One region of the Cryobacterium roopkundense genome, then DNA from elsewhere that is predicted to be linked to it. Evidence: riboswitches for the same ligand, from Rfam matches in the RefSeq annotation. Region 1 holds a riboswitch; the other holds the start of a gene.

Evidence for each region. Region 1 has a riboswitch for thiamine pyrophosphate ahead of BJ997_RS15430 (3-oxoacyl-ACP reductase). Riboswitches for the same ligand answer to the same signal wherever they lie in the genome.
Region 2: another riboswitch for thiamine pyrophosphate. It lies ahead of thiM (hydroxyethylthiazole kinase); the one in region 1 lies ahead of BJ997_RS15430 (3-oxoacyl-ACP reductase).

The regions. Positions count from the first base shown of each region.
Region 1 covers NZ_JACHBQ010000001.1:3,302,775-3,318,314, forward strand. The annotation lists gene BJ997_RS15400 (ThiF family adenylyltransferase) at 1-184, shown strand, start outside; gene BJ997_RS15405 (molybdopterin molybdotransferase MoeA) at 188-1,612, shown strand; gene moaC (cyclic pyranopterin monophosphate synthase MoaC) at 1,609-2,121, shown strand; gene mobA (molybdenum cofactor guanylyltransferase) at 2,343-2,978, shown strand; gene BJ997_RS15420 (DUF6457 domain-containing protein) at 2,975-3,250, shown strand; gene BJ997_RS15425 (MoaD/ThiS family protein) at 3,250-3,489, shown strand; TPP riboswitch at 3,637-3,742, shown strand; gene BJ997_RS15430 (3-oxoacyl-ACP reductase) at 3,790-4,596, shown strand; gene BJ997_RS15435 (LLM class flavin-dependent oxidoreductase) at 4,593-5,969, shown strand; gene thiO (glycine oxidase ThiO) at 5,962-7,128, shown strand; gene thiS (sulfur carrier protein ThiS) at 7,121-7,345, shown strand; gene BJ997_RS15450 (thiazole synthase) at 7,348-8,148, shown strand; gene moeB (molybdopterin-synthase adenylyltransferase MoeB) at 8,145-9,305, shown strand; gene BJ997_RS15460 (ECF transporter S component) at 9,302-9,961, shown strand; gene BJ997_RS15465 (energy-coupling factor transporter transmembrane component T family protein) at 9,958-10,767, shown strand; gene BJ997_RS15470 (molybdenum cofactor biosynthesis protein MoaE) at 10,764-11,195, opposite strand; gene BJ997_RS15475 (MogA/MoaB family molybdenum cofactor biosynthesis protein) at 11,195-11,710, opposite strand; gene BJ997_RS15480 (MFS transporter) at 12,008-13,333, shown strand; gene BJ997_RS15485 (hypothetical protein) at 13,419-13,562, shown strand; gene BJ997_RS15490 (acyl-CoA dehydrogenase family protein) at 13,568-15,540, opposite strand, start outside.
Region 2 covers NZ_JACHBQ010000001.1:426-15,965, reverse strand. The annotation lists gene BJ997_RS00095 (DEAD/DEAH box helicase) at 1-993, shown strand, start outside; gene BJ997_RS00090 (GNAT family N-acetyltransferase) at 1,243-1,737, shown strand; gene BJ997_RS00085 (nucleoside hydrolase) at 1,946-2,911, shown strand; gene BJ997_RS00080 (IS1380 family transposase) at 3,054-4,445, opposite strand; gene BJ997_RS00075 (NUDIX hydrolase family protein) at 4,608-5,192, opposite strand; gene BJ997_RS00070 (alpha/beta hydrolase) at 5,459-6,106, shown strand; gene BJ997_RS00065 (DUF5997 family protein) at 6,269-6,712, opposite strand; gene BJ997_RS00060 (LysR family substrate-binding domain-containing protein) at 6,777-7,577, shown strand; gene BJ997_RS00055 (VOC family protein) at 7,608-7,991, opposite strand; gene BJ997_RS00050 (ABC transporter permease) at 8,011-8,859, opposite strand; gene BJ997_RS00045 (daunorubicin resistance protein DrrA family ABC transporter ATP-binding protein) at 8,856-9,872, opposite strand; gene BJ997_RS00040 (twin-arginine translocation signal domain-containing protein) at 10,060-10,503, shown strand; gene thiD (bifunctional hydroxymethylpyrimidine kinase/phosphomethylpyrimidine kinase) at 10,492-11,337, opposite strand; gene thiE (thiamine phosphate synthase) at 11,334-11,996, opposite strand; gene thiM (hydroxyethylthiazole kinase) at 11,993-12,805, opposite strand; TPP riboswitch at 12,796-12,894, opposite strand; gene BJ997_RS00020 (hypothetical protein) at 12,906-13,418, opposite strand; gene BJ997_RS21115 (signal peptidase I) at 13,415-14,734, opposite strand; gene BJ997_RS00010 (SipW-dependent-type signal peptide-containing protein) at 14,707-15,387, opposite strand; partial or broken gene BJ997_RS00005 (SipW-dependent-type signal peptide-containing protein) at 15,390-15,540, opposite strand, start outside.

The sequences.
Region 1 (15,540 bases):
TCATGCCGGCACGCGCGCGAACCGGGCCGCCGCCGCCCTACTCCAGGCCGGATTCACTGATGTATCGGTGCTCACCGGCGGCATCGTGGCGTGGGAAGCTGCCGTCGCCGCAGGCGAGGTTCCCGGCCTCGGCGGTCGCTGGGCGACCCTGCCGACCGCCGGTTCGCCGACGAGCGGGCGCTGACCAATGGCTGAAGACCCGGCCACGGGCAACCCGACAGTGGATGCCTGCGCGCCGGCGGCATCCGCTCGGAGTGTGGCCGAACAGCTCGTGGCCGTGCTGGAGGGCTGTCATGTACTGGCCCCGAGTGTGGTGTCGCTCGACGCCGCTCTCGGGCTCGTGCTCGCCGAGGACGTGGTGAGCGCGACCGACACCCCGCCCTTCGACAACTCGGCCATGGACGGCTATGCAGTTCGCCGCGCCGATCTGCTGCTCGCCAGCGCTGCGAATCCCATCGTGCTGCCGGTGATCGCCGACCTCGCCGCCGGCACGGCCGAGAACCCGTGGATAGACCCCGGCGAGACGGCACGCATCATGACCGGCGCGCCGCTGCCCGATGGAGCGGATGCCATCGTGCCGATCGAGGACACCGACCAGGGAACCGAACGGGTCACCGTGACCCGGGCGCCGGCACCGCACGCCCACATCCGGCGTGCCGGCGAAGACGCCCACGCGGGCGACACGGTGCTGCGCGCCGGTTGCGTGTTGTGGCCCACGCGCGTGGCTGCTGCGGCGAGTGCCGGCACCTCGATGTTGCTCGCTCATCCCGCACCGCGCGTGGCCGTGATCTCCACCGGCAGCGAGCTCGTGACTCCCGGTGACCCGACGCGGCGCGGGCAGATCCCCGATTCCAACTCGTACCTGCTCGCCGCCGCGGTCGCGGAAGCCGGCTGCACTCCGATCCGGGTGGGCGCGGTGCCCGACGACGAACGCACCCTGCGAGAGCTGCTCGCCTCCCTTGCCGACACCGTGGACGCGATAGTGCTCTCCGGCGGCGTGAGCGTGGGCGCCTACGACGTGGTGAAGGCCGTACTCGCCCCGCTCGGCACTGTGCGCTTCGGACCGGTGAAGATGCAGCCGGGCAAACCGCAGGGCTTCGGGCGTTGGCCGAGCCCGGAACCGCAGGACTCTGCAGACGAGGGAGAATTTCCCCGGCTGCCCGCGCTTGCGGATACACCCGCCTCGGACCTTCCCGGCGCGGCAGGGTCGAACGACGAGGCATCCGCTCCGCAGGCGACCGGTGACGGCATGCCCGCGCCTTTCGGGCCCGTCATCTTCGCGCTGCCGGGAAATCCGGTGAGCGCTTACGTGTCATTCGAGGTGTTCGTGCGCCCCGGGCTGCGCCGCATGCAGGGCCACACCGACCTGCACCGGCCCACGGTCGTGGCGACCGTCACCGACGGCTGGCGATCCCCGGCCGGACGCGCGCAGTACATGCCCGTGATCGTCGAACACGACGGCGACCGAACCGTCGTTCGGCGTGCTGCCGCGGGGGGCTCTGGTTCGCACCTCGTGGCCGGGCTCGGCCAGTCGAACGGTCTGGCCATGGTGGCTGAAGACACGACTCAGATTAGCGGGGGCGACCTCGTGACTGTCATGCTGACATCATGAACCCTGCCGCCGACGCCACCGCCTCCGCGGCCGCCCAGCCCTTCACCCACCTCGACTCCGCCGGCCAGGCCCGCATGGTCGACGTCACCGAGAAGACGCCGACAGTGCGCAGCGCCACCGCCGCCGGCTTCGTGCGCTGCGGCCAGAAGGTGATCGCAGCGCTGCGTGACGGAACAGCGCCGAAGGGCGACGTGCTCGCCGTGGCGCGCATCGCCGGCATCCAGGGCGCCAAGAAGACCGCGGACCTGCTGCCCCTCGCACACGTGATCGGCGTGCACGGTGCCGTCGTCGACCTGATCGTGGGCGACCACGGGGTGAGCGTCACCGCTACGGTGCGCACGGCGGACCGCACCGGAGTGGAAATGGAGGCACTCACCGCCGTCTCGGTGGCCGCCCTCGCGGTGGTCGACATGGTGAAGGGACTCGACAAGTCCGTCACCATCGAAAACGTGCGCTTGCTCGCCAAGACCGGCGGTAAGTCCGGCGACTGGCACCGGGCCACCGACTAGCGGATGCGCGCCCTCCCGCCGCGACGCGGCATCCGCTGCCCGTCATCTGCGGAGCGCCACCGCAGGCGCGCCGCTCCGGCCGTGCGCTACCGCCGCTGCGGCAGCGCCGCGCCATGCCGGTCGCACGCCGAATTCGCGCCGTCCGCCCCCGAGTGCCTCCGCGCCGCTACCGCGCCCCGCGGTCGCCGTGGCGGTAGCGCGCCGCTACAAGGGGCGCGACCATGAGCGCCGCGCCGACGGTGGACCTCATCGTGCTCGCCGGCGGGCGAGGCAGCCGGCTCGGCGGCGCCGTCAAACCGGCCGTCGAGGTTGCCGGGCGCACCCTGCTCTCGCGGGTGCTCGACGCCCGCGACCTCGTGCGACGGGTCGTCATCGTAGGCCCCGAGGAGGCCCGCCCGGCCGCGGGTGCCGCCGATACCCTCTGGGCCCTCGAGGATCCCCCGTTCGGTGGTCCGGTCGCCGGCATCGCCGCGGGCCTCACTGCGCTTGAGAACGACCGGCCCGACTGGCTGCTCGTGCTGGCGTGCGACCTGCCCTGGGCAGCGGATGCCGCGCGCAGCCTGCTCGCAACGCTGGCGGACCTACCACATGCCGTCCAGGGCATATACCTCGAGGACGCCAACGGACAGGCCCAATGGCTCGCCGGCGCCTACCGAACAGAAGCACTGATTGAGGCGATGAACAGCCTCGAGTCGCGCGTCCAGGGCGCGAGCATGCGCCAGCTTCTCGGCGGCCTCACGCTGCGTGGCATCCGCGACGAAGCCGGCGCCGCGCGTGACGTGGACACATGGCAGGATGTTTTAGACAGCACTGCGCGATTGACCGGTGCACCCGAGAGCCCGAGGAGCCCAGAATGAGCACCCCAGCACCCCTGCCGCCCGAAGCCCTCGAGGAGTGGCTCGTGGCCCTGGCCGCACGGCTCGGGCTCGACGCCGATGAGGTCCCCATTGCTGCCCTGCTCGACGTGGCCCGCGACGTGGCCCACAATGTGGCCCGGCCGGCCGCCCCGCTGAGCACATTCTTGGTGGGCCTCGCCGCCGCACAGAACGGCGGCACCCGTGAGGATGTGGAGCGGGCCTGCAGCGACGCGACGAAGCTCGCCCTCGGCTGGACCGGCGAGAAGCACTGATGGCCACACTTCGATTCTTCGCCGGCGCCGCCGAGGCCGCCGGGACCGACGGCGCCGCCGTGGACGCGAACAGCATCGGCGACCTCCGAGCCGAACTCGTGAGGCTCTACGGCGCCGAATTCGCGCGCGTTCTCGGCCTCTGCTCGCTGCTTGTGAACGGTGCCAGGGCCTCGGATGATGCGGTGCAGCTCACAGCGACGGATTCGGTCGACGTGCTGCCCCCGTTCGCCGGCGGCTGACCCGCCGGGCCCGGCCCGCGGCATCCGCTTCACCGTGGCATAACTCCTGCAGAATCTGGGCCGGCCACAATTCCTCCTTGGAATCCCGCGGCAGTCCGGCCAGGCCGTGCCGATTTGCAGGAGTTATGCCGACGCAATATGGTCGGTAGCAGTGACACGGGGTGCCACGTCGGCTGGACCGACACGTGCTGAGATAACACCCGTCGAACCTGATCCAGTTAGCACTGGCGAAGGGATGTCCGCGGTCGGTTAATCATCGAACGCACGGGTCTGCCTTCGCCACCGGTTGAAAGGCACCCGATGACGACAGCAACACTCGACGCAGCACGAGCCACGGCGCAGGCCCCACCCATCCGCGACCAGATCGTGCTCGTGACCGGCGGAGCCCGCGGGCTCGGCGCCCACCTCGTGCAGGCGTTCCTCGGTGAGGGGGCCCGCGTGGTGATCAACTACCTGGGCAGCGCCGGCGCGGCTTCAGACGCCGCCGACCAGGCCGGCGAGCGTGCCATCGCCCTGCGCGCCGACGTGCGCGACCCTGCGCAGGTCGCCGCCCTGGTCGAGCAGGCCGGCACGCACTTCGGTGCCCCCGTCACGACCGTCGTGAACAACGCCCTTGCCGACTTCTCGTTCAACGGCGACGCCCGCCCGAACGCCGAGCAGCTGCGCTGGCAGCACCTGAGCGCCCAGTTTGAGGGCACCGTGCGCGCAGCCCTCAACACAGTGCAGGCCGCCCTGCCCGGCATGCGCGCCGCCGGTTTCGGCCGCATCATCAACGTGGGTACGAACCTGTTCCAGAACCCCGTCGTGCCGTACCACGACTACACCGCCGCGAAGGCGGCGCTGCTGTCGCTCACCCGAACCCTCAGCCATGACCTCGGCCCGCACGGCGTCACGGTGAACATGATCAGCGGCGGCCTGCTCCGCACAACGGATGCGAGCGCCGCCACCCCTGAGGCCGTCTTCGACGTCATCGCCGCCGGCACCCCGCTGCGCCGAGTGACCACGCCCGCGGAGTTCGCCGACGCGGCCCTGTTCTTCGCCTCACCCTGGAGCCGCGCTGTCACCGGGCAAAACCTCATCGTCGACGGCGGCCTGGTGAAGGGATGACCCGCCGCCTGCACCTCAACCTATTCATCACCGGCTGCGGGCACCATAAGGCCGCGTGGCGGCATCCGCTCTCCTCGGTGGAGCAGCTCGGGTCGATCGCCTACTTCGAGGGCCTCGCGCAGACCGCCGAGCGCGGCCTCTTCGACGCTGTGTTCTTCGCCGATGGGCAGGCGGTGGGCCCGGTCGCCGACGGTCCCACCGGGTTTCTCGAGCCGATCACCGCCCTCGCCGCGATGAGCCGCGCCACCACCCGCATCGGCCTCGTCACCACAGTGTCGAGCACGTTCTACACCCCGTTCCACGCCGCCCGCCTGCTAGCCTCCCTCGACCACATCTCCGACGGCCGCGTGGGCTGGAACGTCGTCACCTCCATGTGGCACGCCGAGGCCCGCAACCACGGCCTCGAGCGGATGCCCACCCATGCCGAGCGCTACGCCCGCGCCGAGGAATTCGTTGATGTCGTACTGGCGCTCTGGGATTCCTGGGCCGACGACGCCCTGCGCTACAACCGCGCGGGCGAGTTCGCCCATCCGGCCGGGGTGCGCGCGCTCAACCACGTGGGCGCGCACTTCCGCGTGGACGGCCCACTCAACGTGCCCCGCCCGCCGCAGGGCAACCCCGTGCTGTTCCAGGCCGGCGCCTCCGACCCCGGGCGCGCCCTCGCCGCCCGCCGCGCCGAGGCCGTTTACGCTGTCGCGGCCGACCTGCCGAGCGCGCAGGAGTACTACCGCGACCTGAAACTGCGCATCCGCCGTGCCGGCCGGCAAGCGGATGCCGTGCCCATCCTTCCCGGGCTCGTCACCTACGTGGGTTCCACCGAGGCCGAGGCGGCCTCGAAGCAGCGTGAGCTCGACGCGCTGCTGCCCGCCGCGGATTCGCTGCGCCAGCTCGGCCAGTTCGTCGGGCTGGACTGCTCGAACTGGGAGCTCGACCAGCCGATGCCCAAGCTCGTGCCGCTCGCGGAATTCACCGGCCCGCAGGGCCGCTATGCCACCATCCTGCAGATCTGCGAGACCGTGCCGGGGCGCTCGGGTGGGAGGCTCAGCGTGCGTCAGCTGCTGGGTCGCCTCGCCGCGGGCGGCGGGCACGCCACCATGGTGGGCACGCCGGAGCAGATCGCCGACGAGATGATCCGTTGGCTGCACCAGGGCGGCGCCGACGGCTTCAACCTGATGCCGCCGACCCTGCCCGGCGGCATCGAGGACTTCGTCGACCACGTGGTGCCGGTGTTGCAGGCTCGCGGGGTGTTCCGCCGCGAGTATGCCGGCCGCACATTACGCTCGCACCTCGGACTCGAGCGCCCGGCGGGGCGGCCGGCGGGGCGGCCGTCAGTCTGGGCGGATCTGGCGCCGGCGGGGGCGGCACGTGGCTGACCGTCCAGCGGACGTCACCGTGGACGTGGCCGTGATCGGAGCGGGCATCGTGGGTCTCGGCATCGCCTGGCAGGTCTGCCGCTCCGGCCGCACCGTGGCCGTGATCGATCCGGCCCCGGCCACCGGCGCAACGTATGCCGCCGCCGGAATGCTCGCGCCGATCAGCGAGCTGCACTACGAGGAGGAAGACCTGCTCGAGCTCACGCTGGCCTCCGCGGCCCTGTACCCCGGCTTCATTGCCGAACTCGGCCCGGCAACCGGCTACCGCACCACCAGCACCCTCACCGTGGCATCGGATGCCGCGGACCGTCGCGCCCTCGACGACCTGCGCCTGCTGCAGCAGGCGAACGGACTCGGCGTGCTGCCGTTGACCATCCGCTCGGCCCGCGAGGCCGAACCGCTGCTGAGCGCGTCGATCTCGGCGGCCTTCAGCGTGCCGAACGACCACCAGGTCGACCCGCGGTTGCTCGCCGAGCGGCTGCGGGCTGCCCTGGAGACGGCCGGTACCGGCATGATTGCGCAGAGTGCCACGGAGGTGTTGCACGAAGACCCCCGCGACGCGGGTTCGCCGACGACCGGGGTCGCCCTCTCCCGCGGAGGCGTCGTGCGCGCCGCCGAGGTGATCGTGGCGAACGGCCTCGGTGCCCTGCACCTTGCCGGCCTGCCGGTCGCGCTCCCGCTGCGCCCGGTGTTCGGCGATATCCTGCGGCTGCGGGTACCCGACCACCTGCGCCCGCTGCTCACCTGCACGATTCGCGGGCTCGTGCGCGGGCTGCCGGTGTATCTGGTGCCGCGCACAGACGACACCGTCGTGATCGGCGCCACCTCCCGCGAAGACGGGCGCCCGGGCGTCTCGGCCGGCGGCGTGCATCGGCTCTTGCACGACGCCCAGGTGCTCGTGCCCGCCGTCGCGGAACTCGAGCTCATCGAGGTCACGGCCCGGGCCCGCCCGGGCACGCCGGACAACGCACCCCTGATTGGGCGGGTCGCCCCCGGTCTCCTGATCGCCACCGGATTCTTCAGGCACGGCGTGCTTCTCACTCCGATCGCCGCGCGAATCTGCGTCGAGCTGCTCGACGGCGCGCCAGACCCGCGCTGGAAACGCTTTCACCCCGACCGCTTTCGTGCACCAGCTCCCCAGGAGGTATCCCATGCCTGAATCACCGCCCACCGTCACCCTCAACGGCACCAGCCGGGCGATCGCCGCCGGTGACACCGTCACGCACCTGGTGGCCGAAATTACCGGCGACCCGGCCAACACCCGCGGCATCGCCGTGGCCCTCAACTCCCGGGTGGTGCCACGCAGCCGCTGGGCCGACACCGCGCTCAACCCCGGCGACGAGATCGAGCTCGTCTCGGCCGCCCAGGGAGGCTGAACATGAACGTCACAGATCTACGCACCCACCCGGCCACCGACTCCCTCGTAATCGACGGCGTTCACCTCGGCTCGAGACTCATCATCGGAACCGGCGGTGCGCCCAGCCTCGACGGTCTCGGCGCCGCCCTGCTCGCCTCGGGCACCGAGTTGACCACCGTGGCCATGCGCCGCTACAGCCCGTCGGTGGCCGGCTCGCTCTTCGACCTGCTGCGAGAGCAGCGCATCCGGGTGCTGCCCAACACGGCCGGCTGCTTCACGGCCCGCGAGGCCGTGCACACAGCGGAGCTCGCCCGCGAGGCGCTCGAGACGAACTGGATCAAGCTCGAGGTGATCGCCGACGAACACACCCTGCTGCCCGATGCCGTGGAACTCCTCGACGCGACCGAGCAACTCGTGGCCCTCGGCTTCCAGGTGTTCGCCTACACCAACGACGACCCCGTGCTGGCACTCCGGCTCGAACGGCTCGGCGCGGCCGCCGTCATGCCGCTCGGCGCCCCGATCGGCACCGGCCTCGGAATCCTCAACCCGCACAACATCGAGCTGATCGTGAGCCGGGCCTCGGTGCCGGTGGTACTGGACGCGGGCATCGGCACCGCCTCCGATGCCGCCCTCGCCATGGAGCTCGGTTGTGACGCGGTGCTGCTCGCGTCCGCGGTGACCCGCGCGCAGCATCCGCTCGCCATGGCCGAGGCCTTCAAATACGCCGTGCGCGCCGGCCGGCTGGCGCGCCAGGCCGGGCGCATTCCCAAACGGGAACACGCCCTCGCCTCCTCCGCCATGCAGGGCCGGGCCGACCTGTGAGCGCCCTCGTCGAGCCCGGCGCGAGCCTCACCGCCGCCGAGCAGCAGCGCTATTCGCGGCACATTCTGCTGCCCGAAATCGGCGCGATCGGCCAGCGTCGACTGAAGAACGCGCGGGTGCTCGTGATCGGCGCGGGCGGCCTCGGCTCCCCCGTGCTGCTCTACCTCGCCGCGGCCGGCGTGGGCACCCTCGGCATCGTCGACGACGACGTGGTCGACCTGAGCAACCTACAGCGCCAGGTGATCCACCGGCAGGCGGATGTCGCCCGTCCGAAAACCGCGTCAGCCCGCGACGCCATCGCTCGGCTGAACCCCCTCGTCGACGTGCGCGAACACGACACGAGGCTCACCGCCGCGAACGCCCGTGAGGTGTGCGCCGGGTACGACCTCGTCGTGGACGGCAGCGATACCTTCGCCACCCGCTACCTCGTGAGCGACACGGCCACCCTGCTCGGCATCCCGTGCGTGTGGGGAGCCCTGTCGCAGTTCGGCGGGCAGGTCAGCGTCTTCCACGGGCCGTCCGGGCCGAGCTACCGCGACCTGTTTCCCGAGGCTCCCCAGCGGGGATCGGCACCGTCGTGCGCGGAGGGCGGGGTGTTCGGCATGCTGTGCGCCGTCGTGGGCGGCACGATGGTGGCCGAAGTCGTCAAGCTCGTCACGGGCGTCGGGCGCTCGCTGCTCGGCCGGGTGCTGCTGTTCGACGCCCTCGACGCCTCGTGGCGGGAAATCGGCCTCACGAAAGACCCGCACGCGCCCGTGGTGACCGAGCTAGTGGACGCTGCCGGCTTCTGCGGCACGTCCGAGCGGGACCTCACCGTTCAGCAGCTCGTGGCTCTGCTTGACGATCGCGGCCGTGGTCTGTGCGACTTCGACCTGATCGACGTGCGCGAGCCGCAGGAATTCGACCTGGCCCGCATCCCGGGAGCGCGCTCGGTCCCCCAATCCCGGATCGGAACCGGCTTGCAGCCCACCGGCACGATCGATCTCAACCGTGACCGCGACATCGTGCTGCACTGCACCGCCGGAAGTCGCTCGGCCGCCGTGTTGGCCGTTCTCCTCGAACGGGGCTACACCCGCGTGCGCCATGTCCCCGGCGGTATGCGCGCGTGGGCCGCCCACCAGACAACCCCCCATTCGTATTCCAGGAGGAACACATGACCGACGTGACACCCACCGCCGAAGCACCGTCCGCCGAGGCACCGTCGACCGAGGCGCCCACGCCCGCGACCCGAAAGGTGCGCGAGTGGCGCGTGGTCGACATCATCGTCGCGTCGGTGGTCTCCGTCGCCGTGGGCGTGATCTTCTGGGCCTGGTCGGCCGGGTACGCCGGAATCGCCGTGCTCACCGCCGCCTTCCCACCGCTCGGCGGGCTGTACGGCGGAGGCTGGCTGATCGCCGGGGTGATCGGCGCACTCGTGATCCGCAAGCCCGGGGCAGCACTTTTCTGCGAGGTGCTCGCCGCCGTGGTCGAAGCCATGCTCGGCTCGGCCTTCGGCCTCGGGGTGATCATCGCCGGGCTCGTGCAAGGCGTCGGAGCCGAACTGGTGTTCGCAGCCGTCCTGTATCGCCGCTTCACACTGCCGGTCGCCCTCCTGGCCGGCGCCGTGTCGGGAGCGTTCATGGGCGTGCACGGCAGCGTCACCTCCCACGTGGCCTGGGCCCTCGAATGGAAGGCCGTGTACGTCGCACTCGGAGCCGTCTCCGGGGCGTTCGTTGCCGGGCTGCTGTCATGGCTGGCCGTTCGCGCGCTGAGCCGAACCGGTGCGTTGACGAGCCTGGCCTCCCGCCGGGCGCACACCGAGCGCGCACTCTGACCGTCGTGCCGGCGGAGCGGAAGAAGGCGGCGTCCCCCACGCGCCCGTTCCTCGCCCGAGCGAACCCGCTGTCCACGCTCGGGGCGGCCCTGCTCCTCACGGTGGCGCTGTTGCTCACGGTGGATTGGGCATCCGCTGCCGTGGCCCTCGCCTGCGAACTCGCGCTGCTGCCCCTCGCCGGCCTGCGGCTGCGCACCCTGCTCGCCCGAGGCTGGCCCATCCTGGCCGCGGCGATCGTGGGCGGCTACGGCACCGCCCTGCTCGCGCCGAAAGTCGGCACGGTGCTGCTCGTCTGGGGGCCAGTCGTGTTCACCGGGGGATCGCTCGAATCGGCGGCCGCGATCGTGCTGCGCGGCCTCGCGATCGGGTTGCCGGGCCTCTTCCTGATCGCGAGCACCGATCCCACCGACCTCGCCGATGCCCTCGCGCAGAAGCTGCGACTGCCGCACCGCTTTGTGCTCGGAGCGCTGGCAGCCCTGCGCCTCGTGGGGTTGCTCGTTTCGGAGTGGCAGACCCTCGGGCTCGCGAGGCGGGCGCGGGGTGCCGGGTCGCATGCCGGCGCATTCGGGCGACTGCGGGCATCCGTCGGCCAGGGGGTGGCCCTGCTTGTGCAGGCCATGCGCCGGGCCACGAAGCTCGCCGTGGCCATGGAAGCCCGCGGATTCGGCGGCAGAGAGCGCACGTGGGCCAGGCAGTCTACGTTCGGCCGGCTCGACGCCGCGGTGCTTGCCGTCGGAGTGTTCATCACGTCCGGGGCACTCGGCTCCGCGGTGGCACTCGGCACCTGGAACCCGATCTGGAGCTAGGTCAGGCCCACCCACGTGTGTGCGCCGTCGGCCTCGTACTGCTTCTTCCAGATGGGAACCTCGGCCTTCACAGCCTCCACGAGCGCCTCGCAGGCAGCGAAGGCCACGGCGCGGTGCGCGCTCGACACCGCCGCCACGAGTGCCAGGTCGCCCACGTCGAGATGGCCGATACGGTGGCTCACGCACAGCGTGACAAGCGGATGCTGCGCCCGCACCCTGCCCGCGATCTCGCCGATGATTCGCCCCGCGTCGGGGTGCGCGCTGTAGTCGAGGCCGGTGACCCGACCGGCGGCGTCGGGGTCGTGGTCCCGAACCTGGCCGATAAACGTCACCACGGCGCCGGACGCGGGCGTGGACACAGCCGCCACGTGTTCGTTCACGTCGAGCGGGGCATCCGTCACGAGGGCGAATCCCAGCGGGCCGGGCATCAGTGGTCGCCGCCGTCCAGCTGGTCGAGCACATGCCGCACGAGCGGGGCCACGAGGGCCACGCCGTCGCGCACGCCGCCCGTGGAGCCGGGCAGGTTCACCACGAGCGCGCCCGCGTTGCCCGCCGATTCGGCCACTCCGGCCAGACCTCTGGAGAGCACTGCGGTGGGGATGGTGGCGGCGCTCTGCGCGCGGAGGCGCTCGGCGATGCCGGGGAGCAGCACGCGCAGCAGCGGGCCGGTTCCTTCGGGGGTGAGGTCGCGGGCGCTCACACCGGTGCCGCCGCTTGTAATCACGAGACGGGCGCCATCGGCGAGGGCCGCCGCAATCGCCCCGGCCACACTCTCGGCGCCGTCGGGCACCACGCGCGCCGCTCCGCAGGGAATTCCGGCGGCGGAGAGCGCGTCGACGGCAGCCGGTCCCGACAGGTCGGGCCGCTCGCCGCGGGCACACCGGTCGCTGACGGTAATCACAACGGCGTGCACGTCGGCGCCGAGTTTGAGCTGTGTCTTCACAGTTCCAGAGTACCAACCGGCCCCGACACCCCGGTGTCCGCCATCCACCGCTCAGAACTCGGCCGCTCCCCGCGTGGTCAATTCAGGAGATCCTCGGCACGATCCGGGGCATCCGCTTACCTGCCGCGAGAGCGGATGCCCCGGGCCGCGTTTTTCCTGAATTGGCCGCCACCCCGCACGGTTCGACAGGCTGAATCATTTTTCACGGTGTTTGCGCGTTGAGAGCCGAGGCCGACCCGATCAGGATGGCATCAAGCGGGCCGCCGGTGCCCGACTTCACTAGTGCCGAGGAAGCATATGTCTGCCGTCTCTCCCCCACTCGCTCCGAGCATTCTCAAGCCGGACCTTTCCAATTGGGATCCGGAACACGCGGAGACGTGGGACTCCAAGCTCGCCTGGCGCACCCTGTGGATCACGACCTACAGCCTCACTCTCACGTTTGCCGCCTGGTACCTGGTGAGCGCGATCGCGCCGCGGCTGAACGGCATCGGCTTCGACCTGTCGACAGAGCAGCTGTACTGGCTCGTGGCCCTCCCGGGCCTCGCCGGCGGCCTGCTGCGCCTGGTCTTCATGTTTCTGCCGCCGATTCTCGGCTCCCGGGTGCTGGTCGCGCTGTCGTCGGGCCTGCTGCTGCTGCCGATGATCGGCTGGACCCTCGTGGCTCGCGACACGTCGACGCCCTACTGGGTGATGCTCGCGCTCTCGTTCTCCGCCGGCATCGGTGGCGGAGCGTTCTCGGGGCTGATGGCTTCCACGAGCTACTTCTTTCCCAAGCGCCTCGCCGGCACCGCCCTGGGCCTCCAGGCCGGTATCGGCAACTTCGGGATCGGTCTCATCCAGTTGCTCACGCCGTGGGTCGTGGGCTTCGGACTGCTCGGTACCGCCGCACTCACCCCGCAGAGCGAGGAGAACGGCCAGTTCGTCTGGCTGCACAACGGTGGGCTCGTGCTCATCCCCTGGGTGCTGCTCGCCGTGCTGCTCTCGCTCAAGTACCTGCGCAAGGTGCCGATCACGGCGAACTTCCGCCAGCAGATGGACATCTTCACCATCAAGCACACCTGGATCATGACCGCCATCTACCTGATGAGCTTCGGCGCCTTCAGCGGGCTCGCCGCCCAGATGGGCCTCATCATCCTCAACGTTTACGGCGACTTCGAGAACGCCCCAGACCCGCTCGCCTTCGCCTTCATCGGCCCGGTGGTCGGCGCCCTCGTGCGCGCCGCGAGCGGCCCGCTCTGCGACCGGTTCGGCGGGGCGATCTTCACATTCATCGGCGGCGCCGGCATGGCCGCAGGAACCGTGTTCACAGCCTTCTTCCTCACCCCGACAGACGTGGGCGAATTCTCCGGCTTCCTCGGCGGGATGATCGCCATCTTCTTCTTCTCCGGGCTGGCCAACGCCGGCACCTTCAAGCAGATGCCGATGATCTTCCCCAAGCGCCAGGCGGGCGGCGCCATCGGCTGGACTGCCGCGATCGCCGCCTTCGGACCGCTGATCGTGGGGCTGTCCCTCACCGCCATGAGCCCCACGGCGTTCTTCGTCGGTTGCTCGGTGTTCTGCGTTCTGTGCACCGGCCTCGCCTGGTTTTACTACGCCCGGCCGGGCGCTCCGTTCCCGAGCTGAGCCCCTCAGGCCGCCCGAAGCCTCAGCGGGGCTTCGAGCCTGTCTCGGTCAGCCGAGGTACATACTGAACGGGGAAGGGGACTCGATGACGAACGACAGCGATGCGGAGCCGATCGGCGGCGACCCGGTGTGCTGGCTCGAGCAGGTCTGCCCCGACTGCGGCGCCTTCGTGCCCGGTGAACTCCCCGTCGCCTGCTGGCGTTGCGGGATTGTCCTCTCACCCTCCTAATCCCGTCAGCGGTAGCGCCGCCGCACATTTTCGCGAGAGGAAGCCCCGGGTGGGGTAGCCGCGATCCACGGTCCGGTTCCTTCCGAGCCGTCGAGCACTCCCCGTTCGATCGCGAGGAACTCCCCGTCGAGCACCCGGCCGGCCAACCGGCGATCGGAGCGGTCCGAGTTGTGGGTGAGGCCGTGGAACAGCGCGTCGACGCGCACGCGGGATTGCTCGCAGAACGCGTCGGCGAGGCTATACGCGGCGAGGCCCTCCGCCGGGTCGGCGGCCCTGATGGCGTCGGCGTGGGTGCACGCCGCGCTCATGGCGAAGAGCTCGGCGCCGATATCGACGATGCGCCCGAGCAGCGCCTGCTTCTTCTCGAGCCCAGCCTGCCAGCGCCCCATGGCGTAGAACGTGCGCCGCGCGAGCGAGCGCGACTGCCGCTCCACGAATCGCAGGTGCCGCGCGAGCTCGCCGAACTCGCCATAGGAGCCGGGAAGCGAGCCTTTGCCGAGCACGAGCTGCGGCAGCCAGCGCGCGTAGAATCCGCTCGCCTTGCCGGCCGCCCGCGCCTTGGCCCCGACACTAGCGTCGACCGATGCGAGGTCGCCGGCCGCCGCAAGGTGCGCGTCCACGGCCTCCCGGGCGATCATCAGGCGCATGATCTCGCTCGATCCCTCGAAGATGCGGTTGATGCGCAAATCGCGGAACAGCTGCTCCGCGGGAACGGCGCGTTCCCCTCGGGCCGCGAGCGAGTCCGCCGTTTCGAAGCCGCGCCCGCCGCGGATCTGCACGAGCTCATCGGCGATCAGGCAGCCCATTTCACTCGACCACAGCTTCGCGAGCGCCGCCTCGATGCGGATGTCCGTGAGCTCGGCGTCGGCGAGCGCCGCGGATACCTCGAACACGGCCTCGAGGGCGAACGTCGTGGCGGCGATGAACGCGAGCTTGGTGGCGACGGCCTCGTGCCGGCCCACCTGCTGGCCCCACTGCACGCGCTCCGCCGACCACTCCCGCGCGATCTTGAGGGCGAGCTTGCCACCGCCGGCGCAGATCGCCGGAATGGACAGCCGCCCGGTGTTGAGCGTGGTCAGGGCGATCTTCAGCCCCTGGCCCTCGCGGCCGAGCCGGTTGGCCACCGGAATGCGCACGTCGTGGAACCTGGTCACCCCGTTCTCGATGCCCTTGAGTCCCATGAAGGTGTTGCGGTTCTCCACGGTGATGCCCGGGGCATCCGCTTCCACCACGAAGGCGCTGATGCCGCCGCGCGCACCCTCCCGCGGCGGTACCGCAGCCATCACCACGAGCAGTTCGGCTATCACGCCGTTGGTGGTCCAGAGCTTCACGCCGTTGAGCACGTACTCGCTGCCGTCGTCGCTGAGCACGGCGGTGCAGTGCATGCGCGCCGGGTCGGACCCCACGTCGGGTTCGGTGAGCAGGAACGCCGAGATCGCGCCGGCCGCGCAGCGCGGCAGGTACTCCTTCTTCTGCTCGGGGGTGCCGAACATGTGCACGGGCTCCGGCACGCCGATCGACTGGTGCGCCGAGACGAGCGCGTCGATGCTCGGGTGCACGGAGCCGAGCATCATGAGCGCCCGCCCGTAGTACACGAGGGGCAGCCCGAGTCCGCCGTATTCGTCGGGAATTTTGATGCCGAACACGCCGAGTTCCGTGAGGCCCGCGATGTACTCGTCCGGGATGCGGTCTTCCCGCTCGATGCGGCCGCCGTCCAGGGCGACGCAATATTCCTCGAGATCGGCCAGGAAGGCGTCGCCGCGGGCCGCGACGGCCGCCGAGGGCTGCGGAACCGGGTGGATCAGCCCCACGTCGAAGGCTCCGAGGTAGAGGCCCTTGGCGAAGCTCGGTCTGGTCCACTCCGTTTCGCGCGCCGCCTCGGCAATCGCCCGCGCTTTCTGCGCCCCGGTGCCGGATGCCCCGCCGGTGGATGCCCCGGTGTCGAATGCCCCGCGCCGGCCGGCCGATTCGCTCGCGG
Region 2 (15,540 bases), 3.3 Mb from region 1:
AAGATCGTCCGCCGCTTCCTGCACGACCCGGTGATGCACTCGGTCGACGAGGCAAACAGCCACGTCTCCGCCATGACCCACCACGTGTTCGAGGTCTCCGGCGTCGACTCCAAGAAGGACCTCGTACAGAAGCTGGCCTCGGGCAGCGGACGTCGCATCCTCTTCATGCGCACCAAGCACCAGGCCAAGAAGCTCGCCAAGAGCCTCACCGACTCCGGAATCCCCGCCGTCGACCTGCACGGAAACCTCTCGCAGGTCGCCCGTGACCGCAACCTCGCGGCCTTCAGCGCCGGCACCGTCAAGGTGCTCGTGGCAACGGATGTCGCGGCTCGCGGCGTTCACGTAGACGACATCGAGCTCGTCATCCACGTTGACCCGCCCGCAGAGCACAAGGCGTACCTGCACCGCTCGGGCCGCACCGCCCGCGCCGGCAGCGCCGGTGACGTCGTCACCGTCGTGCTCCCCGAGCAGAAGCGCGACACCGACGCACTGCTGCGCAAGGCCGCAATCAAGGTAACCCCGCAGCGCGTTGACTCCGCCTCCCCGGCCGTCGACGCTCTCGTCGGCGACGTGGCCGCCTACGTGAAGCCGCTCCCCCGCGTCGAGCAGCCGCAGCAGCAGCGCCAGTCACAGGGCGGTCGCTCACAGGGCGGACGTTCACAGGGCGGTCGCTCACAGGGCGGCAACGGCCAGCGCAGCGATCGCGACGGCGGCAGCCGTGGCGGACGCGACTCCGGCGCACGCGATGGTGGCGCACGCGACAGCGGCAGCCGCGAGGTTCGTGGCGGACGCTCGAACAGCAGCGACGCGGCCTCCGCCGGCGGCGCTCGTCGCACCAGCCGTCCCGCGGCCGGCGGGCGCACGACCAGCTCGGGCTCGGCAGCGGGTCGCTCCGGCGGACCCCGCGTCGGCAGCCTCCAGGTGGGCGGCCTCGTTCGCGGCGCCGCATCCGGTGGAGCAGGCCGCGGCGCACCGCGCCGCTCGCAGGGCTAAGCCCCGCGGCATCCGCTTGAATCACGCCTGACGGGCCGGTCTCTCACGAGGCCGGCCCGTTTTGCGTGTGAGCTCACCCACCCTCCGTGGCGAATTCAGGAGGGTCTCGCCAGACACCGGCACCGGGCGCGCAACCAAGCCCCGGTCTCGCCTCCGGCCGGGGCCTTTCCTGAATTGGCCACCGGCGCCGCTCGGCCATGCGGCTGCCTTGCGGCGAAAGCCGGTGCGAAACGCAGGTACAGTCGCTACATGAACACCACTGTTGTCGTTCGGCCCGTCGAAGAAGCGGATGCCGACAGCCTCGGTCGCGTGCACGCGGCCTGCTGGCACGAAACCTACGATCACCTGCTCACCGCCGCGGCTCTGTCGAAGCTGCGGCCCGAACGCCTCGCCGCCATGTGGCACGGCATCACGACCAGGGGCGCGCAGTATCGCCAGGTCGTCGCCCTCGTCGAGGGCGAAATCATCGGCTTCGCGGGCAGCGCACCCACCCACGACGAGGACCAGCCGGCCGGCACCCGCGAGCTCACCGTGATGTACCTTCTGAAGGCGTATCAGGGCACCGGAGCCGGCCAGCGGATGTTCGACGCCGTTGTCGATCCCGGCCCCTCAATTCTGTGGGTGGCTGCGGACAACCCCCGCGCCCACGCGTTCTATGCCCGCAACGGGTACGCACCCGACGGCCACGAGAAGGTTGAAGAGGTGCTCGGGGAGCAGCTGCACGAGGTTCGCCTGGTTCGCTAGGGCGACCGCTGGCCCGCGGCGAGCCACCAGCCACCAGCCACGGTGCCGCGCCGTTGTCGCGGCACGCCACCGCCGTAGCGGTCGCGCGCCGCCACAGCAGCGCTGTGCGCCGCGGGTAGCGCCTGAACCGCGGCACGCTACCGCTACAGCGGCGGCGTGCGGCCACAGCAGCGCGCCGCGACCCCGGCCGGCGAACTAGGCTGAACGGATGCCTACCTCGCCAGCCATCCCTGTCATCCTCGACGTCGATACGGGTGTCGACGACGCCCTCGCAATCCTGTTCGCCGTCGCCCACCCAGGGCTCGACGTTCTCGGCATCAGCTGCGTGGCCGGCAACGCCTCCCTCGAGCGGGTCGTGGAGAACACGCTGCGCATCCTCGATGTGGCCGGCGCCCCTGATATTCCGGTGGCCGCAGGAGCACGCCGCCCGTTGCTTGAACCCGCCCGTTCGGCCTCGCACGTGCACGGCGAGGGCGGTCTCGGCACCCTGCGCCTGCCGCCGAGCGATCGGCGCGCCCGCGACGTGAGCTCGATCGAACTCATGCGCACGCTCATCGAGGCCAGTCCCCACCCGGTCACGCTCGTGGCGCTCGCCCCGCAGACCAACCTTGCTTTGCTCCTGCGTCAGTACCCGGATCTCACCTCGAACATCGAGCGCATCGTGTTCATGGGCGGGTCCGCGAGCGTGGGCAACGCCACCGCCGTGGCCGAATTCAACGTGTGGCACGACCCCGAGGCCGCTGCGATCGTTCTCGACTCCGGAATTCCCACTTTCATGTACGGCCTCGACGTGTTCAACCAGGTCGGAATCGCCGAGCCCGCGGCATCCGCTCTGGCAACGGGCTCCTCGGAACTCGGCAGGGTGGTCGGTTCGCTGCTGACCAACCGCATCGTGCTCGGTGCCGACCGTACGAGCGAATACTCGGGGCTCATCGGCGACGCCGGTGCGGTGTGCGCGCTCGTCGACCCCGGGGCGCTCCGCACGGAAATGCGGCCGGTGCGCATCCAGCTCTCCGGCTATGGGCGCGGCCAGACCCTCGTGGACCTGCGCCGGCATCCGGGCGAAGACATCGTGCACGGCCTCGCTGAAGAGTGGGAGACGGTGGAGGTAGCCCTCGACGTGGACGCGCCCCGCTACGCGCGGCTCTTCCTCGCCACCCTCGGTCTGGGCTAAGCCTGAATCCACCGGTCGACCTCTGATCGGATCCTGATTTTGTTTCGGCGAGCTTTCGGAGTTTCGGGCGTGGTTGTGGTCCGGGTCTCGCGGCCCGGGTGTTCCACTGGTGCTCCTGTTGATGTCGGTGTCGGCTGGTTGGTCAGGTGGGGGCGGGTTGTTGGGGCCGGAAGTTCTTTGTGAACAGGGCCGTCCAGGGTTTCTCCCAAGGCCAGTGTTCGGGCAGGTGCAATGTCACGCGCCGCGCCGAGGTTGAGATTCGTGCGGGGACGCTGACAAGTTTCCGGCGGATCGTTGCGGTGGTCGATCGGCTGAGACCGTTTCCCGCGATCGTCGCGGCGGCGCGGGTGAGGTTAAACGCCATGACGGCCATGACCAGCCAGGCGGCGTTGGCGGTGAATACACCGGAGGGTAGGTGCGCCAGGGCGCTGCTTTTGAGGTCGGAATTCACGAGCTCGATCGCCGCGTGGGCGCGGTGGGTTTTGTCGGCGGTGACGGTGTCGAGGGTGCTGGTGGTGAAAAAGGCGTGGAATCGGTGGGTGTCGAACAGGGTTGGCTGGTCGAGGTTTTTCTTGTTCAGTTCCGGGATCCGCCGCACGGCCAAGCGCCCGGTGATGTGCTCGCTCTTCTTGCGCGAGGTGAACGCGGTGAACGGGACCTCGGCGACTTCGGCGTTACTGATCCATGTTTTGCTGCCTTCGTCATAGATGGCGTTGGTGTATTCAATTGCGGTCCAGGCAGCGCCGGGGATCGTTCCGATCGCTCGTTTGATGGCGGGGTCCATCCGGGCAGTGACCGAAACGTCGGCGCCGGCTTTGAGGGCTGCGCTGATGGAGGCGTGCCCGTAGAACGCTGAGTCGGCACGAAAGAGCACGCGTGCTTTTCCCGCTCCGCGGAGCCGTTTGATCGTGGCGAGGGCGTCACGGATCAGACGGGCCGCGCCGCGCGGTGATCCGCAGGCACCGCGCCGGAGTCGCTGGCCGATGATGATCGGCGCCGATACGTCCGTCTTGACTGTCGCGAGGATCGCGTTGAGGCCGCGCACCCCGGAGTACCCGTAGCCGGAGCCTTCCTTCTGGTGGCCGTGAACTTCGATGATGGTGTCGTCGACGTCGAGGAACATGTAGCCGTCGGTGTCGTGCACGAGCAACGGAGTTTCCGCGGCCAGGCCCCGCACGAAGCGGGAAGCGACGGCGTCGAGCTGCCGGACGTGACCGAACGTGAACGCGCGCAGAAACGACCCCAACGTTGACGGCGCGTAGCAGTTGCTGAAGATTTTCCGCATGCCGCCGTGACGAAGAATGGCGAGGTCGTCGATGGAGTCCGCGCCGGCGACCATGCCGCCGACCAGAGACGTGACTTTCAGACCGGCGTTGGCGCCCTTGTCGGTGGGGACGCTCAGCCACTGATCGGCCAAGGTCGCCAACCCCGCACGGGCGGCTAATTTCATGATCGGGACCAAGCCCGCCGACGACACGAGATTCGGGTCGGTGAATGATGCAGAAACGGCGCGGTTGGTGTGGGAAACTTGCATCTACGAGATGCTCCTCTGGTTGGTAAATCTGAACTCTTGACAAGTCCTAATTTACCTGATCAGATGGGCATTCTCGGTTTAACGCGCCGTCAGATCTCGATCCCGATCGGTGGATTCAGGCTAAGACACTCGCCTCTGGCGAGCCGCATCCGCTTCAGAACGTCAGCGCAGCAGCCCGACGGAGGCCATCGCGGCGCGCAGCAGCGCCCCGCGGCCGCCTTCCATCTCGGCGGATACTCCGGGCGACACTGCTTCCTCGGGTGTCATCCAGGTGATCTCGAGCGCATCCTGACGTGGATCGCACGTTCCCGTGACGGGTACGACGTAGGCCAGCGAGACGGCGTGCTGGCGGTCGTCCGTGAAGGCAGTGATGCCGGGCAGCGGGAAATATTCCGCGACCGTGAACGGAATCGGGCTCACCGGCATCTGCGGGAAAGCCATCGGGCCGAGGTCTTTCTCGAGATGACGGAACAGCGCGTCGCGCAGCGTCTCGCCGTACATGACACGTCCGGAGACGAGGGTGCGCGTCATTTCTCCGGTGGGCCGGGCGCGCAGCAGCACACCGACCTCCACCACCTGGCCGAGGCCGTCAACGCGCACGGGGACGGCTTCGATGTAGAGGATGGGCAGCCGCCGGCGGATCTCCGCGAGCTCGACGTCTTTCAGCCAGGCCGGATTGCTGTTCGGTACGCCGGTATCGCCTTTCGGCAGCCAGTCCGGATCGGGGTCAGGTGTGCGCACGCTCATGGGTTCATTCTTGCGCACCGCGGACGCAGATGCGCGCGGCCAGCACACTTTGCGATCCTCTGGCGAGGCGCGTTCAGGAAGTTCAGGGGGCGAGCGGATGCCGACCTCGGAATTTCGGGACGACCGCCGCATCCGCGGGCGAATAGCCCGAATTGGCCACGCGGACTGAAAACGGGCGGCGGCAGGCGGGGATACGCGGGGACACGCAGGCGCAAAGATTGCCATGCAATGAAAGGATTGACCTATTCGCGAAGTGAAGGGCACCAATGGACAACAGCAACAACATCGTGCCGATCGACACGGCTGCCGTGCTCTGGTCGGCCTCCGCCGCCGACCGGGTGGGTCGCCCGCTGCTGCTCATCCTGCACGGCTACGGCTCGCACGAGGGCGATCTGTTCTCGCTCACACCGCACCTGCCACTCGAACCCGTGATCGCGGCGCTGCGCGCGCCGCTTCCGGCCGGGGGCGGCTGGGCGTGGTTCCCGATCAGTGATCCTGGCAATCCGGATGACGCTTCGGTTGAGGCTGCCACCGCCGCCGTGCTCGAGTGGCTCGACGGACTCGAGGAACAGCCGACATCCGTTGGCCTGCTGGGATTCTCGCAGGGTGGCGCGATGGCCCTGCAGTTGCTGCGACAGGCGCCCGATCGGTTCTCGTTCGCCGTTCAGCTCTCGGGATTCGTGCCGAGCGCGCCGAATGCCGGCGATGCCGCCCTGGCCGAGAGCCGCCTGCCGGTGTTCTGGGGACGCGGAACCGCCGATCCAATCATCGTCGCAAGTGCCATCGACCGCACACAGGCCTGGCTTCCGGGGCATTCGACCCTCACAGAGCGCATCTACGAGGGAATGGCCCACTCCGTCTCACAGACCGAGCTCGCCGACGTGGTCGCGTTCCTGCGCGCCCAGTACAACTAGGCGGTCTCGCGAGCGGATGCCGCCCGTCGCGCCGGATCTACCGCGAGGGCAGACCTGCGGCGCGGCCGAACGTGCGCCCGAACCCTGCTCGTGCCCCTGAAATTACAGCCGCAGCTGCAGCTTTCGGGCGCATGACCTCGGCGACGCGGCGACGCGGCGACGCTAGTTCTTGCGGTTTTCCTTGGCGAGCTCCTGCGCGGCCTGACGCTCGATATGCGCCTTCTTCGCGGCGCGCTGGGCGTCGCGTTCCTTCACCACGATCTGGTCGGCGCGAACGCCGGCCTGGGTGGAACGCTCGAGCACGAGCCACGCCGGCGGCTGCTGCAGCAGGGCGCTGATCTCGGCCGTCGTGAGCGGCTCTGTGGCGCCGCTGCGCGCGAGCCCGGAGATCGACACGCCGAGCTTGGCGGCGACGACCTGCTTGGGGTGCGGTCCGTTGGCGCGCAGCTCAACGAGCCACTCCGGCGGCGTCTCCATCAGAGCAGCCAGCTGCGTGCGCGTCACCAGGGCGGTCTGGAAGTCTTCGGGTGCCGCGTCGAGCAGAATCCCGAGTTTCTGGGCCGCCGTGGCAGGCTTCATGGTCTGGGTTTTCTTTTCGGCACTCATTGTCTAAGGATATAGCCTGAGAGCACCCCTGTTGGGGCTTTCGACGCTGCATGAAAGGATGCCGGTGAGCTTTTCCATTGCCTTCGTCGCCGGTGTGACTCCCACCAAGTGGACTCGCATCTGGGCCGAACGACGCCCAGACGTTCCCCTCAACGTATTTCGCACCGAAACGAGCGAGCAGGTCTCCGTCCTTCTCGACGGTCGCGCCGAGGTCAGCCTCGTGCGGCTGCCCATCGACGAGGCACAGCTGAGCGTAATCGGACTCTACAGCGAGGTGCCCGTCGTGGTGGCAGCCAAGGGCCACGCCATAGCGGATGCCGACACCGTCGCGCTCGAAGACCTCGCAGACGAACACCTGCTCCAGCATCCGGACGAGGTGCCCGCGTGGCGTGACATAGCCGTCGAGGTGCGCGACGAAACCCGCCGGCCGCTTCCCGCCATGCGCGACCTGGACGACGTGATGGAGCAGGTCGCGGCCGGCGTGGGCATCATCATCGTGCCGCATTCGATCGCCCGCCTGTACGGCCGCAAAGACGTGATCTCCCGCCCGGTCGACGGCGTGCCCGAGACCCAGATCGCCCTCGCCTGGATCACCGCGGAGACCACCGACGACGTGGAAGAGTTCATCGGCATCGTGCGCGGCCGCTCAAGCGCAAGTTCGAGAGCGGCAGCGCCGCCCGAGGAAGAACGCGCGCCGGGAGCCAAGCCGCCCCGCAAACCGAAGAAGACCGACAAGGCCAAGGCGGCCGCGAAGGCCATTCGGGTCGCCGCCGCGCAGGCCAAGCCCGCCGTGCGCAAACGGCAGGAGGCCGCCCCCGGTCGCACCCGCCCGACGCGGGCCAAGGGCGGCAAACGCCGCAACTGACGGCCCTCACCGGCCGCCCGCCCGCCTGCCCTACGCGCTGTGTAGCACCGAGAGGATGTTGCCGCCCGGGTCGGTGAACCAAGCGATCTGCGGGTCTCCCCCGCGTGAAACGCCCTTCTCGTCCTGGGGAAAACCGTCGTAGCGCAGAAACTCCACGCCCCGGGCGATGAGTTCGTCGACGGCAACGTCAATGTCTGCCACATCGAGATTCAGAATCGTGTACGTCGCGGGCACATGGTCGGGCTTCGGGTAGATGATGATTTCGGCGCCGCCGGGAAGGTGCAGCCGCAGGAGCCCCATCCCGCCCGGGCGAATATCGAGGCCGAGGATATCGCCATAGAACTCGAGGGCGGCATCGATGTCAGGCACGGCAAAACCACTGAAGGCGTGTTCAATTCCGAGGGACGTAGTCATGGCGGGCTCCTGGTCTTCGTTAGCGGGAACTGATCGAAGCAAACTTGCGAATGCAGAGTGGCACGAATATGACGAGCATGAGGGCAATTCCGATCACTGACGTCAGGATTGGGTTTTGCATCGGCCAGATATCGGGCACCGGAGCTGTGCCCAGGTTGCCGAACAGCTGCCGCACGGCCTGCACCAGAGCTGACACGGGGTTCCACTCGGCAAAGACGCGCAGGGGCGTTGGCAGGGTCTCGCTCGGTACAAAGGCATTGGAGATGAAAGTCAGCGGGAACAGGATGAGGAACGAGGCATTGTTGATGACCTCCGGGGTGCGCACGGCCATGCCGAGCAAGGCCATCACCCAGCTGAACGCGTAGCCGAACAACAGCAGCAAGCCGACGCCAGCGAGGAATTCGGCCGGCGAGGAGTTCACCCGCCAGCCCACGGCGAGACCGGTGGCCATCATGATGACCATCGAGATCGTGTTGAGCGCGAGGTCGCCGTTCGTGCGACCGATCAGCACGGCGGAGGAACTCATCGGCAGGCTGCGAAAGCGATCGACGATGCCCTCCTTGAGGTCGAGGGCCATCGCCGCGCCGGAGAAGGTGGCGCCAAACACCACGGTCTGCGCGAAGATGCCGGCCATCAGGAACTGCACGTAGTCGGTGCCCTGCACCGAAATGGCTCCTGCATAGACTTGGCTGAACAGCAGCACGAACATAATCGGTTGGATCACCGCGAAGACGAGCATGTCCGGCGAGCGCTTGATCTTCACGAGGTTGCGCTTGGTGACCGTCCAGCCGTCCGAGTACCACTCCGACAGCGGATTCATCGTGACTGGGTTGGCCACCTGCGGGCTGGTGCGTGTCAGGGTGCTCATGACACCTTCTCCTTTTTTTGTTTCGCCGGCCGTTGCTCATCGGGCTCGGCGTCCGCCGCCAGGTCGGCCTTGTGCCCGGTGAGCTTCAGGAACACGTCGTCGAGCGTCGGACGCCGCATGCCCGCGTCGTGCAGCTCGATGCCGGCCGCCCCGAGGTCCCGCAAGACGTGCTGTAACGCAGCGGGCCCGTCGTTCACAGCCACCTCAATGCCGCGCCCGTCGCTCGACACCAGCGCTTCCCCGGCGCCATGACGAGAGAGGATGCCGCGGGCCGCGTTACCGTCGCCGGCATTCACGAGCGCCACCACGAGTCGGTGTCCCCCGATCTGAGCCTTGAGCTGATCCGAGGTGCCTTCCGCGATCACTCGTCCGTCGTCGATCACCACGATGTCGTCGGCCAGCTGGTCCGCCTCCTCGAGGTATTGGGTGGTGAGCAGCACCGTCGTGCCGTCGGAGACGAGCTTTTTGATCACGTCCCAGAGGGCGATCCGGCTGCGCGGGTCGAGGCCAGTGGTGGGCTCGTCGAGAAAAAGCACCTTGGGGTTGATCACGAGCGCTCCGGCGAGGTCGATGCGCCGTCGCATACCCCCCGAAAACCCTTTCACCGGCCGGTCCCCCGCCGCCGTGAGCTCGAAGAGGTCGATCAGTTCGTGCGCGCGACGCCGGGCCGCGACGCCACCCAGGTGATACAGCCGACCCACCATTTCGAGGTTCTCAAAGCCGGTGAGGTTCTCATCAACCGCGGCATACTGGCCGGATACCCCGATGATGCGGCGCACGGCCTTGGGATTCCTGGCAACGTCGATTCCGTCAAGAAAGGCGGTGCCAGCATCCGGTCTGATCAGGGTCGTCAGCATCTTCACGACAGTGGTTTTGCCCGCGCCGTTCGGGCCGAGCAGAGCCTTCACCGATCCGCGGGGCACCGACAGGTCGAGCCCGGCGAGCGCGTGAACGGGGCCGCTCTTGGATTTATAGGTCTTGGTCAGGCCGGTCGCTTCGATGATCACTCGGATGGTCCTCGCTTCGATCTTTCACGGACATTCCAAGGTTAACCATGAGGGAATCCGTTGACAACCGTCACGAAGCTGCACGTGGTCTGGGAACTTGCCAAGAGACCGCGCGTTCGGGGACATCTCTCTGTTTCGGAGGCACGAGCCGTGTCATGGTTTCGCTGGGGATTTTCCCCGAGGAGAGGCAATCATGACCACGAACGTGGAACGCACCACCGCAGAGTCATCCCGCAGTCAGAATGCGGACCGCACCCTGAACCACCGACGCATGGCCGTGGGCATCTCACTCGCGTCGATCGCCGCCATCCATGTACTCGATCTGCCCGGCAAGCTTGCGGAGACGCCCTACCTGGGCGTCGGGTACATCATGATCATCATCGCGTCGCTCGTGCTCATGGAGCGGCTCTTCGTAGTGGGTTCCCGACGGGATTTCATTGCTGCCGCTGCCCTCTCCGGAGCCGTGATCGTGGGCTTCGTCATCAACCGCACCGTCGGCATGCCGGGCGCCATGGACGATATCGGAAACTGGCTCGAACCGCTCGGGCTTTTGTCGATCCTGGTGGAAGGTTTCGTCGTCTGGCAGGCCCTCGCCGCCATCGTTAGCCGGAGTGGGCGACTGGTCTCAGCTGCCTGACGGGCGGGCGGCCGCCCACAGCGTGGCGAAATGGTTGATGGGGCCGTTCCCCCGCCCCACCTCGAGCTCGTCGGCGTGGCGCAGACTCGCGGTCAGCCAGGCTTTGCACACGGTCAGCGCTTGTTCCCAGTCGCCGAGCAGAACCTGTTGGGTGGCGATGGCGCTCGAGAGCGAGCAGCCCGTGCCGTGTGTGTTCCGCGTCGGCACTCGGTCGACCGACATCTCGATCACAGTGCGGCCGCCGGAGAGCGAACCCGACGCGTCGACGAGCGCGTCGGGCGACGCGTCGCCGGCGAGGTGGCCTCCCTTCACCAGCACGATCACCGAATGGGCGGCGGACACGGTGAGCGCCTGGGCGAGGGCCTCCGGCCACGTGGGTGCCTCCGGCCGCTCGGCCAGCACGGCGAGTTCGGGCAGGTTCGGCGTGACAAGGTGGGCAAGCGAGAGCAGGCCTCGCAGCGCGGCCTCTGCAGGTTCGTCGAGAAGACGGTCGCCGCTCGTGGCTACCATCACCGGATCCAGCACCACGATGGGCGGCCTCACCCGCCGCAGCCACCCGCTCACCTCGTCGATCACGGCCTGGTTCGAGAGCATGCCGATCTTGACAGCGTCGATGACAACGTCGTCGCTCACGGCGTCGAGCTGTTCCCGGAGGAACGACACCGGGGGCAGGTGCACCGATCGCACCCCCCGGGTGTTCTGCGCCACGAGGGCTGTCACCACGGCCATGCCATAGCCGCCGTTGGCCGACACGCTCTTGAGGTCGGCCTGAATGCCGGCACCCCCGGTGGGATCGGTGCCGGCAATGCTCAAGACCCGCGGGATGCGGGTCATGCTCGCGCCCACGCCGCGACGAATGCTCGGGTCGCCCGTTCGGGGTCGGGTGCTGCACAGATGGCGGACACCACCGCAAGCCCGGCCGCTCCCGCGTCGCGGAGGGCGGCGCTGTCGGCCAGTGCGACGCCGCCGATCGCCACGCAGGGCAACGACGTTGTCGCGGCCAGCCGCGCAAAGCCGTCGACGCCGAGCGGCTGCGGATGGTCCTTCTTGGTGAGCGTCGGGCGGATCACTCCCATGCCGAGGTAGTCGACAGTTCCGGGCGGGAGGGCACTCACGGCCACGATGTGCGCGGGCTGGTTGGCGGTGAGACCGAGCACCGCGCCCGGTCCGATCAGCGCACGCACGGCCGTCGCCGGCAGATCGGACTGGCCCACGTGCACGCCGTCCACGACGGCGCCGGCGGCTCGCGCGGCAAGAAAGACGTCGACCCTGTCGTCGATCACGAGCGCGCACTGGCCCGCGGTCAGCAGCGCGGCGGCGAGTAGCAGTTCGTACAGCTCACGCGTCGGCGCGGTCTTGTCGCGAATCTGCACGATCGACACTCCCCCGGCCACGGCGGCTTCGATCACGCCGAGAACGCCACGCGCGCCGCTCAGGCCGGGGTCGGTCACGAGATAGGTCGAGAGATCGACGGATGACGACGGCCGGGTCATGCGATGGCCGCCAGGGTGCGCACATCGTCGGCGCCAACGGTGGCGAGGGCGTCGAGGAACGCCACCGAGAAACTGCCGGGGCCACGCGACACCGCAGCCGCCTGCTCGGCCGCGATCGTGTACACGGCACACGCCGCCACGGTCGTGGCGAGCCTATCGTCGCCGAGCGAGGCGAAGGCTGCGATCACGGCGCCGAGGGCGCATCCTCCTCCGGTCACGCGCGTGAGCAGCTCGGTGCCGTTGCTGACCCGAATGTCCGTTGCGCCATCCGTTACCACATCCACCGGCCCCGATACGGCCACGATCGAGCCGAAATCGCGCGCCAGACCGCGCGCGGCGGGCAGCGCCGCCTCGGCGGAGTCGGTTGAATCGACGCCCCGGCCCCCCGCGCCCGCACCGGCGAGCGCGAGGATCTCGGAGGGGTTGCCCCGAATGACGGTGGGTCGCAGCCACAGCAGCTCTTCGGCGAGCGCGGTGCGCACCGGCAGCAGTCCGATGGCCACCGGGTCCAGCACCCAGGGCGTACCCGCCGCCGTAGCCGCACACGCGGCCTCGAGCATGGCCACCCGCTGCTCGGCGTGGGGAGTGCCGAGGTTCACGAGCAGCCCGGAGGCGATCGGGGCGAACACCCCCGCTTCGCCGGGAACATCGGCCATCGCGGCAGAGGCCCCCAGGGCCAGGAGCACGTTTGCGGTGACATTTGTCACCACCGAGTTGGTGATGCACTGCACGAGCGGGGCCGCTCGACGCAGTTCCACGAGGTGCTCGGCAACGGTGTGGGCACGGTTGTTCAGCAGGCGAGAATTCACTCGGACATCCCTTCGCTAGTACTGACTAGATCAGGTTCAACGGGTCTGTTCTCAGCCGGCCTTCTGCATCGGCACCCCGTGTCACGCATTCAGACTACCCTTACGCCGCCGCCACCACGCAGCGGGGGCTTGCCCCGGCGAGGCCCATCGACGCGGTAGCGGATGCGAGGGTGGAGGTCCATCCCGATCCGTCGACGGTCTGCAGATACACGCCATACGATCCCCCAAGAAGCCCGCCCAACAGGCCCGACCTGAACTGGGTCTGATAGACACCAGCACTCACCTCAGTCGTGGAGAGATTGGCTCCCAGGACCACGGTGGTGAGGTTGCCCAGCAGACCGCCCTGCGCCACGTAGTACCGCACGTTCGCCGTCGTGTAGCTCGTGCCGGCCGGCAGTCGCCAGGTGAGTGTGATCGTCGGGCTCGTGCCGAGCAGCCCCGGCGTCAACACGCACGTTGAGATCGCGGGCGGAGACACCACGAGGGTTGTGAACTGCGCCTGGTGATAGGACGGGTCACTCCACGCGGCCGTCGTCGACGCCGCCGTCTGTCCCACCACGCCGAGCATCAGGAGGGCGAGCGCGCCAGCCGCGATACCGCGTCGCACGCTCATGTGCGGGCCTTCCGCCGCCCGAGCCGCGCGAGGCCGGCCGCGGCGAGCCCTGAACCCACTGCGGCGAGCGCAAGGACCAGGGTGTGCGCGAGCGCAAAACCTGTGCGGGCAAGCGTGCCGGCCCCAGCGTCGCTGACCAGGCCTTCGTCGTCCTGGCCCTCCTCACCCTGGCCTTCGGCGTGGATGCGCACCTCTGCGGTTCCGGTGGCCCCCGATTCGGCGGGCATCGTCACCTGAAGGAGGAGCCAGCGGGCAGCTTCGGCCGGGATGGTCTGCAGCGGGCGTATGGTGCCTGCGCCGTCAGCCGTGACGGCCGCGGCGAGGTCCTGCGTGGGAAGCCAGAGGCTCTCCCCGCGCGCGCAGGCACCGTCGACCCACTGCACGCGACAGGACAGAACGCTCAGCTGCAGCTTGCCCGGCATGGCGAGGTTGCCCTCTGCCGAGATGCCGACCCGCACCGTACCCGTCACTTCCCGCATCGGCTGAATCCCCACCTGCCATTCCACGACCCGCCCGGGAGTGAGGCTGCCCATCTCGGCGGGGCGTCCAATCGACGTGAGGCTCAGGACATCGCCGGTGACGACGGTTTCCTGCACGGGCGGGGTATCGACCGGCACAGGTGTGGGGGTGGCGGCGGATGCCGGGACCGGCGCTCCCAGCACCGACAGCGCCACGCCAAGCGGCACAATCCACAGAGCCGCCGTATGCGCGCCGACGGCGCGGGGCGCGACGGGCTCCCGCGAGCCGCCGGGCTCGTGCGGCCCGTTCACCGGATCGTTCTCGTCATCACGCGGCCAGAAGGCCCAGGCCACCAGGGCCGCGGCGGCCACGGTGATGCCGCCGAGCACGAAGGGGTTCGACACGTTGACGATCCACTGGGCCAGGTACGGCACAGAGAAGACCACCAATCTCACCTGCGCCACGTCGTAGGGCTGGGGGTCGGCGACGGGGTTGGCGTCTCCTTGCATGGTGATGCTGCGCCACTCGCCGGTCGCGCCAGCCGAAACCGAGGTCACGCGGTGCGTGATCGGGAGCTGGCCGGATCGGTCCACCGTGACCACATCGCCGACCGCGATCTCCGACGCCGGGATCTCGCGCACTAGTGCGACAGACCCCGCCGTGATCGCGGGACTCATGGAGCCCGTCTTGAACATGATGAGGGTGACGTTGAAAAACACGGCGGCCAGCACACCGATGATGCATAACACCCCGCCGATCGCCGCCAGGTTGAGCAGGGTCGACGACAGGAACGACGCAAGGGACTTCTTCGACCCGCTCATGCTGTCGTTCACTCCGAGGTCGCGGTGAACAACCACGTTGCGCCCGCGGCCTTGCCTTGGAGTGCGTTGTCCGCCCCAGCGGGCAGGGTCACCTCGAAGCAGAACCCGGTGGCCGCTCCCGGTCCCGTGCTCGGCGCGGCGGCGAGAAGATTCGACACACCCGGCTCCTGGGCGCCCGTGAGAACCCGACTGACCGTCGGGGTGCCCACCACGTAGGTCGCGGCCGCCGTGAAGGCGGCCGCCGTGCAGGCGGTATCGCCACGCACCACGCGATAGCGCAGGGCGGAACCGAGCGTCGCCGCATCCGTTCCTGTCACGACGGCACCGGAAAGCACAGCCGCTCCGGCGACGGAGTTTGTTTTCGAGCGGATGTTCACCGACAGGTACCGCGACACCCCGGGGGAGAGCCCCGCGCCGCTGAAGGTGACCACGGGCCCTGGTGCGGAGACGTTGTCCGCGTAGGCGGCACCCTGCACGCTGGACTCCGTGTCGAAAACCGAACTCGTGAACGTGGCTGAGGCGTACTCGGAGTCGTTCCAGCTGGCCACCGTCACGGTGGCGCCGATCCCGAGAACGAGCCCGCCGGCCAGCAGCGCCCGCAGGCGTGTGCCGCGGCGCCGGCCCGAACGAGCACGCCGGGCGCGCGCGCGCGCATGTCGCCCGCGCACCCCCGTCCCGGATCCCGCCATTGTTACAGCGAGGCGGCGGTGAGTTGCCAGGTGGCGGTGCCGGCCTGCAACTGTGCCAGGTCTGCGCCGGCGGTCACCGCGAAGCACAGGTAGGCGGGGGCGCCGGCCGCGGCATCCGCTCCGGCGCTGAGGCTGAAGGTGGGCACGGTGGCC